DNA from 2 places in the Arthrobacter sp. SPT-J7 genome. Region 2 is predicted to be linked to the other one. Evidence: riboswitches for the same ligand, from Rfam matches in the RefSeq annotation. Region 2 holds a riboswitch; the other holds the start of a gene.
The links. Region 2 has a riboswitch for cyclic di-AMP ahead of AC5RWX_RS09940 (C40 family peptidase). Riboswitches for the same ligand answer to the same signal wherever they lie in the genome.
Positions count from the first base shown of each region.

Region 1: another riboswitch for cyclic di-AMP. It lies ahead of AC5RWX_RS10405 (NlpC/P60 family protein); the one in region 2 lies ahead of AC5RWX_RS09940 (C40 family peptidase).

Region 1 covers NZ_JBNHFF010000005.1:173,936-178,338, reverse strand. Annotated here, with positions in the region: gene glsA (glutaminase A) at 1-476, shown strand, start outside; gene AC5RWX_RS10410 (aldehyde dehydrogenase family protein) at 479-1,942, opposite strand; cyclic di-AMP (ydaO/yuaA leader) riboswitch at 2,344-2,528, shown strand; gene AC5RWX_RS10405 (NlpC/P60 family protein) at 2,533-3,414, shown strand; gene AC5RWX_RS10400 (MDR family MFS transporter) at 3,962-4,403, shown strand, end outside.
Region 2 covers NZ_JBNHFF010000005.1:71,152-75,554, forward strand. Annotated here, with positions in the region: gene AC5RWX_RS09930 (M23 family metallopeptidase) at 1-221, shown strand, start outside; cyclic di-AMP (ydaO/yuaA leader) riboswitch at 339-512, shown strand; gene AC5RWX_RS09935 (NlpC/P60 family protein) at 516-1,238, shown strand; cyclic di-AMP (ydaO/yuaA leader) riboswitch at 1,499-1,673, shown strand; gene AC5RWX_RS09940 (C40 family peptidase) at 1,678-2,478, shown strand; gene AC5RWX_RS09945 (HNH endonuclease) at 2,769-3,269, shown strand; gene mobA (molybdenum cofactor guanylyltransferase) at 3,266-4,027, shown strand; gene AC5RWX_RS09955 (DUF6457 domain-containing protein) at 4,079-4,357, shown strand; gene AC5RWX_RS09960 (molybdopterin molybdotransferase MoeA) at 4,354-4,403, shown strand, end outside.

The DNA of each region.
Region 1 (4,403 bases), 100 kb from region 2:
CCAGTTACGGTGACGAGCTCTGCCAGCCAGCCACCGTGGACGTGACCGACTCGCCCGCGCTCAGCCCGCTCGCCGCCGAGGATGCCGCTGCGCTGGCCGACCTGATGGAAGAGCACAGCTACGACGACGGCGACGTCATCCGCCGCATCCGCCAACGCTTCGGCGGCGTCTACTTCATCCTGTCCGGCAGCGTCGTCACCACGTCGCCCGGCCCGGAGAACAGCCGGGTCAAGCTCACCACCTTGAGCGCCGGCATGACGTTCGGCGAAATGGCGCTGGGCAGCGCGGACCGGCAGGAAACGACCGTGCGCGCCGCCGGAAAGGTACGGGTCAAGCTACTCCCGGCCGAAGCGATCAGCCGGCTGGAGAGCGAAAACCCGCGCCTCGCCGTCGAGCTGTGGAAAGCATTAACCCGCGACGCGTACGCCCATGTAGACCGCTACATGCGCGAGACCGCCGTGCGGATCCGCGATTGAAACTAGAACGGGTACTGGGCGTGTCCGCTTTGCTGAATGGTGATCCAGCGCTCCTCGGTAAACGAATTGATGCCGGCCTGGCCGCCGAATTTGCCGTAGCCCGACTCCTGGATGCCGCCGAACGGGGCCATCGGCTCGTCCTGCACCGGTTGGTCGTTGACGTGGCTGATGCCGGTCTTGAGCCGCTGCGCCACCTCAAAGCCCTCGGCCAGGTTCTCGGTGATCACGCCAGAGGTCAGCCCGTAATTCGTGTCGTTGGCCAGCTGTACCGCCTGCTCCGGGCCGTCCACCTCCATCACCGTGGTGGCTGAACCAAAGATCTCCTCGTCGTAGATCCGCATCTCCTCGGTGATGCCGGACAGTACCGTCGCCGGCACCACGGCTTGGCCGGCCTTCTCCCCGCCGGCCAGCACCTGCGCACCCTTGGAAACGGCGTCGTCGATCAGTGCGTACTGCCGGTCCGCCGAGCTTTGGTTGACCTGCGGTCCAATGACCGTGGCCTGGTTCATCGGGTCGCCGGTGGGAAGCTTGGCCACCTTTTCCGCAAAACGGCTAGAGAATTCATCCGAGATGCTGCGGTCCACGATCACCCGGTCGATGGACATGCAGATCTGTCCGGCGTTCATGAACGCGCCGAAGGCCGCGGCTTGGACGGCGTAGTCGATGTCTGCGTCTTTCAGCACCACCAGCGAGTTCTTGCCGCCGAGCTCGAGCACCGCCGGCTTCAGGTTCTGTGCCGCCAGCGTGCCGATGATCCGTCCGACTTTGGTGGAACCGGTGAAATTTACGTTCCGGACGCGCGGGTCGGAGATCAAGGTACTGACGACGTCGTTGGCGTCCGCGCGGTCGTTCGTGATCACGTTGAGCACCCCCGGCGGTAGGCCGGCATCCAGCATGGCATCCGCGAGGAACAGTCCGCAGGCCAGCGGCGCGTCCTCGCTGGGTTTGAGCACCACCGTATTGCCCACGGCCAGCGGGATGGCTATGGCACGGATGCCCAGGATGAACGGAGCGTTCCACGGCGACAGCGCCGCCACCACACCATAGGGCTGGCGGACCGAGAGCGAGAGCTTGCCCGGCAGATCGGTGGCGAGCACATCGCCCCGCGGAGCAGTGGTGGCTGCCGCGGCGGAGCGCAGGATGTTGGCGGCCAGCTGGATGTTGAAGCCGGCCCAGACCGCTACTCCACCGACTTCGCCGGCCATCAGCTCGATGCCCTGCTGCAGCCGCTCCTCCAACAGATCGGCAGCTTTCAGGAAGATTTTCGCTCGTTGGGTCGGAGGCGTGGCGGCCCAGGAGTCGAAGGCCGACGACGCCGCGTTGACGGCCCGCGTCACATCCTCCGGACCAGCGGCGGCGACGGTGGCGTAAGAGTCTCCTGTGTAGGGACTGATGTCCTCGGTGGTTTTGCCGGAAACCGCAGGCACGTGCTCGCCGTTGATGATCAGATCACGGGTGATGGGCATGGCGCTTCATTCCTCTCCGAAGTGGCTGGGCCACGCCGCCGGCCGCAAGCCGAAGCGCCGGCCGTTACGCGGCCCGGTTAATCCGGAGCCTACTCCCGCCGTCGGGCTCCGACAATGGGTTGTTTTGCGCGCTGTGGAAACCCATTGAGCGGGCTCATTTGGTGATGATCTTCACTCGGAAGGCCCGAAAATGGGCTTAAAAACGGAGTGAGCGACGGAGGTCTGTTCCCAAAGTTGTAGCAAGCAGCCTTTGTAGGGTGGGCGATAAACGGGCCGAGGGACGTTGCGCTTGTCCGGCTTTCAGGTTATCCACAGGTAAATTTCAGGGCTTGGACAGTTATCGAACTGTTATGTAACGTAATGATCACGTCGGCGATCAAGCCGCCGTCCTCGGAAGGTATTGCTGAGCTCTGCCAACCTTTCCGGGTTTGTTCGTTAGACATCTGGCAGAGGCGGGGGACCCACTTTCCGGGCCCCTTAGGGGCCCTTGGGGTTAAGTCGCGTGGAGTGCATGCCGCACTACCGCACGACCGGGTGACTCCCATCCGAATCCGACAGCTCACCTCGTAAGCATTGGGAGAGGTTACTTCTTGCTGCTCAAAAACAACCGTGCACGCCACCGCGCCACCCCCGTCCGCAACACCACTGTGGCCGGCCTGACCAACGCTGTTTCATCCCACGCCGGCACCGTCGGCCGCAGCGCCGCCGTTGTCACGGCTGCCGGAGGCCTGATGCTGGGCGTCGGCATGCCGGCCAACGCTGCCGCCAATGTCACTGTCCCGACCTACGGTGCAGCCGATGTTGCTGACGCCGTTGCCGCCCCGGCCAACACCAGCACCGAAGCTGCTTCCGACGCCGCCACCCACACCGTGGTCTCCGGCGACACCGTAGGCACGATCGCCGCCCAGTACGGCAAGAACGTGCAGGATGTCTTGGCCATCAACGGGCTGAACGCTTACACGATCATCTACCCGGGCGACCAGATCGCGCTGACCGGTTCCGCGCAGGGCACCCAGTCCGGCGGCCAGGTTGCTCTGGGCTCCGGCGCAGGCGCCAGCGTGGCTGCCGCAGCCACCCAGGCTGCACCGGCAGACACCGCCACCGTTTCGCTGGCCAGCACCGACATCGAGCTCGCTTCCAGCAACCAGAGCATCGTGGACATCGCCATGCAGGGTCTGGGCACGCCTTACGTCTGGGGCGGCACCTCCACCTCCGGCTGGGATTGCTCCGGCTTCACCCAGTGGGTTTACGCCCAGGTAGGCGTCGATCTCCCCCGCACCAGCCAAATGCAGGGCGGCGCCCTGACGCCGACCAGCAACCCGAAGGCCGGCGACCTGGTCGTGCAGAACGGTGGAGCCCACATCGGCATCTACCTCGGCGACGGCAAGATGATCAGCGCGCTCAACCCGAGCCAGGGCACCCTGGTTCACGACGTGAGCGCCATGCCGGTCACCGGCTACTACACCATCTAGTAGCACCACAGTTTCCTGGGCCGGCTATTCCCCCCAACGGCTGGCCCAGGACCACAGGGAGCCCCGTCGGCCACGCGCCGACGGGGCCTCTCCTCTTTAAATAGGGGCGTCTCCTCGTCAACTGCCGGGTTTTCCTCTTTAACCGGCCGGCTCCTCTTTTTGGGCCCCGTGTTTTTTCCGGCGAAGCTTCTCCTTATTAACAACGGGTCCTCTTTAACAACGAGACCTTGCCTCCGTGACGGGTAACCGCTGCCTTAACCGGCGAAGCTTCTCCCTTTGGGGCGGGGCTTCTCCTCTTTACGCGCTTTGCGGTGCGCGGACCAACTCTGCCCCGAGGCTTGGCTTCGGGAACTGCAGCGCACTCCCCCGCCCCACTCCAGGGCGACTCTGCCCGGGCACCGTCGTCGTGATTTGCCAGAGCATGAGGCGGAGCGGGAATAGGCCCTGCTGACCGAGGGTTAGACTACTATTCCGCCGTTTTCGCCGGCGCTCTTGGCCCTTCGGCGGCCGACCACAACAGCACGCACTCCCACCCGAGGATTCTCCCGTGAGTAATGAACCGTCGACGAATAGTGCCTCGGCGCGGCCCGGGCAGGCCCAGGGCGGCGGCTTGACGGCAGATGAATCACGCCGCAACCGCAAGGTGATCGGCATCCTGCTGGTTTCCGCTTTTGTGGTGATCCTGAACGAGACCATCATGTCCGTGGCCTTGACCGACCTGATGGAAGACCTGCACATCAGCGCCCGCGCGGCCCAATGGCTGACCACCGCGTTCATGCTGACCATGGCGGTGGTCATCCCGGTCACCGGCTTCCTACTTCAGCGTTTCACCACGCGGCAGGTTTTCACCGCGGCGATGCTGCTGTTCTCGTCGGGCACACTGCTGGCCGCCCTGGCTCCCGGCTTCGAGGTACTGCTGGTGGCGCGGGTGGTGCAGGCGTCGGGCACGGCCATCATGATGCCGCTGCTGATGACCACGCTGATGAACC
Region 2 (4,403 bases):
TCCAGGTCGGCGGTGGCGGAAACCGGATTGTGGTGGACCACGGCAATGGCCTGGAGACCACATACAACCACCTGAGCACCATCGACACGACGGTGGGCGCCACCGTGGCGCGGGGCGAGGTTCTGGGCGAAAGCGGCACCACTGGAGCCTCAACCGGCTGCCATCTGCATTTCGAAGTCATGGTCAACGGCAAGCTGGTGGACCCCACCGGCTGGCTCTGATTGACACGCCGTAACCGGAATGTGACTCAGTCGCCAAACTGTTATAAGGTTTCACCTGTGCCTGGCAGCAACTGCCAGGCACCTTCGGGCGGAATGCCGAACTCTGCCGTCGCCCGAAGTTCGTTCGCACCGAATCGCATGGCAGAGGCGGGGGAACCACTTCCCGGACGTCGCAGGACGTCCTTGGGGTAAAGCCGATCAGGCCCGGGCCACCAGCCCGGAAGCCGACCGGCCGGATGAACTCCCATCCGAACCCGACAGCTCACCTCGCAGGCATTTGGGAGAGGTACAACCGTGTCCAAGAGCATTACTGCGGGCCGCCACCGTGCGACCCCTGTCCGCACCAGCCCGCTTGAGACGATTTCCAAGGCTGTTTCCGCAAACGCCGGAACTGTTGGACGCCAAGGTGCCGTTATCGCCGCTGCTACCGGCATCGTTCTAACCGGTGCCATTCCGGCTCAGGCCGTCAGCGCCGACCGCAGCGTCGACGCCCCGGCCCGCATCCAGGTGGAAGCCGTGCAGGCTTCGCCGGCTGTGAAACTGACCTTCGAACGTGCTCGGATTACGTCCACCCCGGCACCGCAGACCGTGGTCCAGCCCGTCTCGAACGAGATCAACCCGACGACCGGCGACGATGCCGCATCGAACAAGGGCAAGTCCAGCAAAAAGAGCGGCGAAGCTGCCGCCAGCGGCGTGGCCGGCGCCATCGTCGCTGCCGCGTACGGCCAGATCGGTGTGGGTCAGGACTGCACCGCACTGGTTGAGAACGCGCTGCGCGCGGCCGGCTTCTCGGTCGGCGACCTCGCCCCGGCACAGTTCTTCGCCTACGGCACGCAGGTCTCCACCCCGCAGCCGGGCGACATCATCTACTACGCCAACGGCGGCGCCGGCGTGGCCCACGTGGCCATCTACGTTGGCAACGGCCAGGCCGTCCACGGCGGCTGGGCCGGTTACAGCACCGTGCTGGGCAGCGCCTACATCGGCTCCGGACCGGTGTTCATCCGCCCGGCGGGCTAAGGGCCTTCCTGAGGCCCTCTCTAGGGGGTGTATCGCGGCGTGCCTTTCGGGGCGCGCCGTCGGTCCTTAAACCCCGCTTGCGGCGGTGCGACGGGCGCCTGAATCCCCTTTTCGGTGCGTATGGGGCAACCTCCGTAACCTAAAGATCACCGTTCCGTGATCAGAACGTGACAATGCTCGCTGCATCGTATACGCTGTTACTCGTTCCAGCTGCCAGCGGCTGGTACCTCTGGGTGGATTGCCGAGCTCTGCCACCATCCAGGGTTCGTTCGCAAAAACTTCGCGGGCAGAGGCGGGGGAACCAAATTCGGGTTCCGTACAGGAACCCTTGGGGTTAAGTCGTAGGGCTCTCAGGCTTTTGCCGGGGAGGACTACGGCCGGGTGCACTCCCATCCGAATCCGACAGCTCACCTCGCAGGCATTGGGAGAGGCCTTTAACGTGTTCAATAACACCGTCACCGGGCGCCACCGCGCCGTTTCCGTCCGCACTAACCCGCTGGAGACGATTTCCAAAGCCGTCTCATCCAATGCCGGATCCATGGGGCGCTCCGCAGCCGTTATTGCTGCCGCCTCCGGATTGGCCCTGACCGCCGGCATCCCCGCGCAGTCAGCCACCATCGAACGCACTGCGTCCACCGTGTCCGTTCCCAGCCGCGTGCAGGTGGACACGGTCCAGGCTTCCAGTGCTGTCGAACTGACCTTCTCGCGCCCCGACATCACGTCGACTCCGGCCCCTAAGCCGGAGCCAGTGGTCGAAGCCGTGGCCCAGGAAGTGGAGCCGGTTGTCGAGCAAGCGGCAGACGCAGCACAGACTGCGGTCCAGGAAGCCGCCCCGGCGGCCGCAGCGCAGCCCGCAGCCGCCAAGCCCGCAGCTGCCAAGGCCGCCGCACCCGCACCCGCCACCGCCTCCGCCAGTGGCGTGGCTTCCACCCTGGTCTCCTCCGCTTACGGCCAGATCGGTATTTCGCAGGACTGCACCGCCATGGTGGAGAAGGCCCTCCGCGCCGCCGGTAAGTCGGTGGGCGACCTCGCCCCGGCGCAGTTCCTCAGCTACGGCACGCAGGTTTCCACCCCGCAGCCGGGCGACCTGCTCTACTACTCCGACGGCGGCGCCGGGGTTGCGCACATCGCCATCTACGTGGGCAACGGCCAGGCCGTCCACGGCGGCTGGACCGGTTACACCACCGCGTTGGCCAGCGCCGATGTGGGATCCGGCTACGTCGCCATCCGCGTCAACTAGGCTTCGGTCTTTTCCGGTCTGCTAGACCGTCCACCGGCCCCGGTACATGCCCAGCGTGGACCGGGGCCGGTGCCGTTTTTGGCCTAACGGCGGCCGCCCGCCTGATCCGCCGAGGACCGGAGAACAGCCGGCGAACATCTGGCTGCTCCGGTCGAAACTGCCCACCAACAGCGAAAAAAGTTAGCGCAGAACGTATCGACCGTCATACTCTTTGACTGTTAGTGCAGAAAATCCAGTCCCCGACCGGAGCTGAAGCACCGGTCGGGTTGGCCACACCTAGAGGAATGTGCATGCGCACACTCGTTCTGAATGCTGGATACGAACCGCTGGCGGTCGTCACCTTCCGCCGGGCGCTGCTGCTTGTGCTCACCGGCAAGGCCAGCGTGATCGCGGAAGACGGTGATCCCGTCGTCGGGCCGAACGACATTCTGGGCCGCCCTTCGGTGATCCTGCTTAACCGGTACATTAAGATTCCGTACAATCAGGACACCGCCGTGACCCGCCGCGGAGTGCTGCGCCGGGACAACCACCTGTGCGCCTACTGCGGCAAGACGGCCACCACGGTGGACCATGTGAGGCCGCGCTCGCGCGGAGGTGCGGACAGTTGGGAGAATCTAGTGGCCTGCTGCCTGCGCTGCAATAACGCCAAGGGCGACCGCACACTGGCCCAGATGGGCTGGAGCCTGCGGTTCACGCCCCGCCCGCCTAGCGGTGCGCGCTGGCGGATCCGCGATCTGGACCGGCCGGCCCCCGCCTGGAGCCAGTTCCTCGACAGGCATACCGCCGCGTGACTGCTCCCGAATTCGACGCCGTCGTGCTGGCTGGCGGCCGATCCTCGCGGCTGGGCGGAAGCCCCAAGGCCCTGCTGCAACTGGACGGGTCCACGCTGTTGCGCCGCACGCTGGAGGCTGTCCACGGCGCCCGGCGGATCGCCGTCGTGGGCCCGGAGGACCTGCTGGAGGAAGTGGACGCTTTCCGCCGGTCGGTGGCTTCCGGACCGCCCCGGCTTCTGCTGACCCGGGAGGACCCGCCGTTCTCCGGTCCGGCAGCGGGCATCGCGGCCGGGGTGCAGGCTCTGGCGGCCGAGACAGATGGCCGTTCACCGGCTCCTGCACCGGGCGACGACGGCGGCGCACCGGCTCCTGCGCCGGACGACGACGACGGCGCACCGGCTGTGGCACCGGACGACGACGGCGTCCCGGGCCGGGCGCCGTTCACCCTGCTCTTTGCCTGCGATATGCCGTGGCTGGCCGGGCTGCCGGAACTGCTGCTGGGCGGTGCCGCCCGCGCGCCGCAGGCGAAGCTCTGGATCCCGGTGGACACCGACGGCAAACGGCAGCAGTTGGCTTGCTGTGCGGACAGTGCAGCCTTGGTGGCAGCGGTGCAAAAGGCCGGGGGAGCGGCCGGGCTGGAAGGCCAACCGGTGCGAAGGCTGCTGGACAAGCTGCAGGCGGTCGAGCTCCCGTTGGAGCGGGCCGCGAGGCACACCTCCGACGTGGACACCTGGCAGGACGCGGGCCGCTTTGGCATTGCCCGGCCCGCACCGTAGCCTGAAACAAACGTTGTCCTAGCCCGCGCACCGGGCGGATCGGAGGCCATTGTGTCCGGAGCGGCCGAACAGCTCTCCCCGTATGTCAGCGAACTGCTCCAGGCGCTGGAACTCGAGGACATGCCGGTGGATATCGACGCCGTGCTGGGGCTGGCAGGAGTGGCCGCCCACAGCGTGGTCCGTCCCGCTGCGCCGCTGACCACCTTCGTGGTGGGCTACGCCGCCGGCTTCGCGGCCGCCACCGGACAGGCCACACCGGAGGTGGCCATCCGCGCGGCCTCGCGCGTGGCCGACGCAGTTGCGCGCCGCCACGGCGCAGTGCAGGAGTGAGCGGCTCCGGCCTGCGCTGGGAAGATGCCCGGGCCGCCGCGTACGC